Regions from separate parts of the Listeria sp. PSOL-1 genome, predicted to be linked through region 1. Evidence: riboswitches for the same ligand, from Rfam matches in the RefSeq annotation. Region 1 holds a riboswitch; the other holds the start of a gene.
What was found. Region 1 has a riboswitch for S-adenosylmethionine ahead of G6Q10_RS07950 (methionine ABC transporter ATP-binding protein). Riboswitches for the same ligand answer to the same signal wherever they lie in the genome.
Positions count from the first base shown of each region.

Region 2: it holds a riboswitch for S-adenosylmethionine, as region 1 does, so the genes downstream of both, metK (methionine adenosyltransferase) here and G6Q10_RS07950 (methionine ABC transporter ATP-binding protein) in region 1, are expected to answer to the same signal.

Region 1 is NZ_LR760298.1:1,641,168-1,644,344, reverse strand. Features, by position in the region: gene G6Q10_RS07960 (response regulator transcription factor) at 1-369, shown strand, start outside; gene G6Q10_RS07955 (sensor histidine kinase) at 353-1,495, shown strand; SAM riboswitch class I at 1,604-1,712, shown strand; gene G6Q10_RS07950 (methionine ABC transporter ATP-binding protein) at 1,802-2,824, shown strand; gene G6Q10_RS07945 (methionine ABC transporter permease) at 2,821-3,177, shown strand, end outside.
Region 2 is NZ_LR760298.1:595,584-598,760, forward strand. Features, by position in the region: gene G6Q10_RS02985 (DUF2584 domain-containing protein) at 1-5, shown strand, start outside; gene G6Q10_RS02990 (hypothetical protein) at 35-568, shown strand; gene G6Q10_RS02995 (hypothetical protein) at 592-876, opposite strand; gene G6Q10_RS03000 (DUF3116 family protein) at 1,049-1,345, shown strand; SAM riboswitch class I at 1,417-1,522, shown strand; gene metK (methionine adenosyltransferase) at 1,643-2,878, shown strand; gene asnB (asparagine synthase (glutamine-hydrolyzing)) at 3,023-3,177, shown strand, end outside.

The sequences.
Region 1 (3,177 bases):
CTCTCCGTTCGAGTTAAAGCGATTTTGCGTCGCATCCAATTGATGAAAACAAGCGAACAGACTTCAAGTGAAAAGCTTGTCATCGGTCCAATTATCATTGATCGGTCACATCATATTGTGACAGTTAATGAAAAAGAGCTTCATTTGACGACATCTGAATTTGATATTCTATATTTGTTAGCAAGTGAGCCAGGGCGTGTTTTTAGCTCAGAATATATCTTTGAAAGAATTTGGCAAGAACAAGCATTTGGTGCTAGCAAAACGGTTATGGTGCATATTAGTAATTTGCGTGATAAATTGCGGGAGGCGCTCGGCGGGGAAAATGTGATTAAAACCATTTGGGGAGTGGGTTATAAAATTGAGATTTAAACGATTCATTAAAAATATTAGTCATATAATGAACCCTTGGCAGATCATGTTTTTTATCGTTGTTTCCTGGTTAGGTGCTGCGATTCTTTTACGAACAGTTTATTTTTGGATGATTAATATTCGTGATGATTCCGTTGTTTTACGTGGCTTGACTGAAACTTTCCTCACTTTATTTGGTCATGGAAAATTTCAAACCATCATCGATTCGCCGTTGTTGCTTTTGACCAAATTTCTTTTTCAAGTGATGATTGCGCTGCTCATTTTTTTCATTTTCTATCGTTTAACGCGTCAAAGAAGGTTGAAAAAGCAGCTGCAAACCATTAATTATGCGTTAAATCTTGATCAACCAGTCGATACAGAAAGCCTTGTGCCAGAGATTCGCGAACTTGAGGTTAATATTGAAAAAATGCGTGATCGCCAAAGAAACCTGATGGAGCAAGAGCAGCAAGCACAACAAGCTAAAAACGATTTAATTACCAATGTTTCGCATGATCTTAGAACCCCACTTACCTCTATTTTAGGTTATTTGAGCTATATTCATGACGATCGGTATCGTGATGAAATCGAACTTCGCTATTATACCGAACTCGTTTATAATAAAGCGCGTCATTTGCATAAATTGATTGATGACTTATTTTCCTATACACGTCTTGAGAGCCCAGATTATACATTAGCCAATGATCAACTTGATATGATTGAACTTTTACGACAATTGGTTGCAGAATTTGATGGTTTAGCGCAAAAAAAAGGAATGGAATTGGTTGAAATATACGAAGATGATAATTTAATGGTCAGTGGCGATGGAAATCAGATCATGCGACTTTTTGAAAACTTATTTTCAAATGCTTTGCGTTACGGAGAAGGGGATAAACAAATTGACATTACTGCTCGTCGTGATGGTGAATGGGCAGTTATTGGTGTAACCAATTATGGCAAAGAAATTCCAGCGTTTGATTTACCACATTTATTCGAACGTTTTTATAAAGTGGATAAAAATCGTACAACGACAGGTACAGGTTTAGGCCTTGCGATCGCTAAGTCAATTGTAGAAAGACACGGTGGTTTAGTTATGGCAACCAGCAAGAATCATCGAACGACATTTACGGTGAAATTACCGTTATTATAGCTATAATTTTTTAAAATTCGATAATAACAAAAAATAACAGTTGCTTTTCACGCTCATTTCACTTATAATTTAAAACATACATTTACACTAGGAAACGTTATCTGTAGATTCTTATCAAGAGTGGTGGAGGGAAATGCCCAGTGAAGCCCAGCAACCTAAGTAGTTTTACTTAAGGTGCTAATTCATGCAGGACACAAGTTGTTCTGGAAGATGAGAAGAAAGCAAACCTTAACATTCGGTGCCTTTCTGCTCATGCAGGAAGGTTTTTTTGTGTGATGGATTAATCTCGAAAAAAGGTGAAATAAAATGATTACTTTGCAAAATGTTATTAAAGATTATACTTCTGGTAAAAAAAGGGTTCGTGCTGTTGAAGGTGTCAATTTAACCATTAATCAAGGTGAAATCTTTGGAGTTGTTGGCTATTCAGGTGCAGGGAAAAGTAGCCTAATTCGTATGTTTAATGGTTTAGAGCTACCAACTTCTGGCAAGGTTGAAGTAAACAACAAAGAAATCAGTCGCATTCGTGGTCGTGAATTGCGAAAAGCCCGCCAGAAAATTGGAATGATTTTCCAACATTTCAATTTACTTTGGTCGCGAACTGTTTTTGAAAACATTGCTTTTCCACTTGAAATAGCTGGAATTCGTGGTAAAAAACGAAAAGCCCGAGTAAATGAACTCATTCGACTCGTGGGCCTCGTTGGAAAAGAAGACGCTTATCCAGCGGAGCTTAGTGGTGGACAAAAACAGCGCGTTGGTATTGCGCGCGCTTTGGCTAACGATCCAACGGTTTTACTTTGTGATGAAGCAACATCAGCGCTTGATCCGCAAACAACGGATGAAGTTTTAGAATTATTACTAGATATTAACAAGCGACTGAACTTAACGATTATTGTCATCACACACGAAATGCACGTTATTCGTAAAATCTGCAAACGCGTAGCTGTAATGGAAGCGGGTAAAGTTGTAGAAATGGGCGAAGTATTAGAAGTCTTCAAACATCCAGAACAAAATGTTACCAAACGTTTCGTCAGACAAGTGACGGAAACAGATGAAACAGAAGATCTCATTCATTTGCTCCTAAGCAATTATTCAGATGGGAAGCTTGTACGACTCCTTTTCATGAGCGAAAATGCGACACAGCCAATCATCTCCCAAGTAGCGCAGCAAAATCATGTGTTGCTGAATGTTCTTCATGGCAGTTTAACACAAACGCAAAATGGTGCTTACGGAACATTATATGTTCAAATTCAAGGTGATGAGCAACAAATTGAGGCGACAATTGGCGATCTGCGCGCACTTAATGTAGAAACTGAGGTGATTGAAGCATGAGCAAACTTTTTCCAGATGTTGATTGGCATATCATGTGGGGCTATACAAGTGAAACTTTATATATGACCTTAAGTTCGCTTGTTGCTGTATGTATTCTTGGTATCTTATTAGGGTTATTATTATTTTTAAGCAACCGCCAAGGGAATGTCGGCGCTAAGGTTTTATATTGGATTACAGCTATTTTAGTCAATGTTTTCCGATCTATTCCTTTTATTATATTAATTGTTTTACTTTTACCAATGACAAAGACGCTTGTAGGTACGATCATTGGACCGAAAGCCGCTTTGCCTGCTTTAATTATCTCAGCAGCGCCATTTTATGCGCGTATGGTAGAAATTGCTTTCCGCGAAGTA
Region 2 (3,177 bases), 1.0 Mb from region 1:
ATTAGAATACTGTTTAAATTAAAAGGGGAAGTTAATGAATATACTAGGTCTATTACTTATCATTTATTTTATAAAAGAGCAATTTCATTTTGGGGCCGTTAGCCGCGTTAAGTATTGGATCATCCCAGTTGTTTCATTCGTTATGTTTTGGGTTCAATTTGTAAAAGTGGATGTTTTAGAAGCGCTTTTCCCTGTCTTCATTTGTGTTGTTGTTGGTCTTTTTGTTGGCTGGTTACAAACTTATCATTTACAAGTGAAACAAACGGATAGTGGATTATTTGTTCGAAGTGGCTTTTCTTATTTATTAGGTTGGCTGATTGTATTTATCATGCAAGTGGTCATGGTGATCCTCGTTGAAGGGAAGTTGAAAGAATCAGTTAGTGGGATGCTTATTGAAGAGGTTAAGCGGGATGTTTTCACCTTTTTGTCTTTTACACCTAGAGAAAATGTAACTGGATGGCTAGATTGGTTGCTCATCGGTGTAACCGGACTTGCTTATTTTTATTTCAGCCGGTGTAAATATCCAGAAATAGGTAAGGCTTTGAAAAAAACAGGTAAAAAGCATTGAATGGCAATGCCTTTTACCTATTTTTATCTCTTATATGCAGTGTTTGACCGATGCCTGATAAAACCAACTAAACTGATAATAAGTGAAGTAACATATTCTAAAAAGCTAGCTAGAAAAATGGCAACAGCAATTTCAGTCTGCTTTAAGCCACCACCATAAAAGCTAATAAAGAATATTATTCCACTTGTAATAAGCCCCATTGTTGCAAGAAAATATTTAAACCAACGCCATTTAAAAACAAATTCAAACAAGCACATTGCAGCAAGGAAGCCAAGAGAAGTTAATGATAATAATAGAATAAAGACCATTATTTAAGCTCCTTTTAAAATCTTAATACTTAGTTTACATCATACCATAGGTTTCAAATATTGATAAGTGGGAAGGAAAACGTTAATGTTTGTAAAGAGGAAATAACGATGATCTATGTTGTTTAAAATAGCAAACTTAATGAAATAAAATAAATAAAGAAAGTGTGTCAAAATGGCAACTGAACTCAATGTAGAATTAGCTTATAAAATTCTTGAAAATGTGGATAAAACAATGTCAAATATGAATGAATTGGTAAATGACCGTCCAAAAACGAGAGATGATAAGATTAATAAAAATGAATTTTTATTAACTTTGTATTTCCTTGAAAAAAATAATTATTTACTTCGCTATCAAAGTGAAGGGAAAATAAGATATTTTCGCACAGAAAAAGGACAACGTATTTTTGAAAGATATGCTGGTTTGCCAAAAGAAAAGTGGCCAAAAAAGGTGATAATCGAAAAAAATTAAGTGTTGCTTTTCATTATTTTATACCCTATAATGTAAGACATATTGTATGTATCACATAAAAATAAAAATGATTCTTATCCAGAGCGGTAGAGGGACTGGCCCTTTGAAGCCCAGCAACCTACACTTTATGTTGTAAGGTGCTAACCTGTTGCAGGAATTTTTCCTGAACGATGAGACGAAGGTACTTAGATGTAAGCGGCCTTTTCTCTTTATGTCAAAATGAGAAAGGACCGCTTTTTGTTTGATTGAGTAACATGGTTAAACACTAGTGAAAGAGGAGAAGGAGGTAAAATAAAGATGACTGAAAATCGTCATTTATTTACATCAGAGTCTGTTTCTGATGGACATCCAGATAAGATTGCAGATCAGATTTCTGATGCTATTTTGGACGCGATTATTGCAAAGGATCCTGATGCAAGGGTTGCTTGTGAAACAACTGTAACAACGGGACTTGTTCTTGTTGCTGGTGAAATAACAACTTCTATTTATGTAGATATTCCAAAAATTGTTCGAAAGACAATTAAAGAAATTGGCTATACGCGAGCTAAATATGGTTTTGATGCAGAAACTTGTGCTGTACTTACTGCAATTGATGAACAATCACCAGATATTGCTCAAGGTGTCAATGAGGCTTTTGAAGTGCGTAGTGGTTTAAAGGAAGATGACGCGATTGAAGCTATTGGTGCGGGCGATCAAGGTTTAATGTTTGGCTTTGCCACGGATGAAACAGAAGCATTGATGCCACTTCCCATTTTCTTGGCGCACGGTTTATCACGCAAAATTGCTGAACTTAGAAAAGATAAAACACTTGATTATTTACGGCCAGATGCCAAAACGCAAGTTACCGTTGAATATGATGAATCTGGTAAGCCTGTTAGAATTGATACCATTGTTATTTCTACGCAACATCATCCAAAGATGACACAGCAACAAATTGCTGCTGATATGAAAAAACATGTGATTTCTGCGGTTATTGATGCAGCATTGTTAGATGATAAGACAAAATATTTTATTAATCCAACTGGACGCTTCGTAATTGGTGGGCCTCAAGGAGATGCTGGCTTAACTGGGCGTAAAATCATCGTGGACACTTATGGTGGTTATGCGCGCCATGGCGGAGGTGCCTTTTCAGGAAAAGATCCGACTAAAGTAGATCGTTCTGGAGCTTATGCTGCGCGTTATGTAGCTAAAAATATTGTTGCTGCAGGGCTTGCTCGGAAAGTCGAAGTTCAACTCGCTTACGCTATTGGTGTAGCTGAACCCGTTTCAATTTCAATCGAAACATATGGGACAAGTTCTATGACTGAGCAAGAATTAGAAAAAGCAGTACGTACGCATTTTGATTTACGTCCAGCAGGCATCATTAAAATGCTTGATTTGCGTAAACCAATTTATCGAAAAACTGCGGCATTTGGTCATTTTGGACGTATGGATCTTGACTTACCTTGGGAACGCACAGATAAAGTCTCTGATTTAAAAGCATTTTTTGCTGAAAAAAGCTCAAAAATTAGTTCAGGAAGGGAATTGTTTTAGGAATTATTGATACGAATGTTAACTTTAAACGCAGTAAAAGTACGTATCTCTTGAGCCTATTTTTATACCAAACGAATGGGCTTTATGATATGATAAACGATGTGAAATAAGCAATTAATTTTTGATATAGAGGAGAATGCCCCAATGTGTGGATTTGTAGGATGCGTACATGACCGCATTGCCGAAATTACAGGCGAAGAAAAAGAAGCATTTAAAGAAATGAATGATATGATTACTCACCGTGGACCAGATGATGAAGGTTATTTTACTGATGATCATATCCAATTTGGCTTTAGACG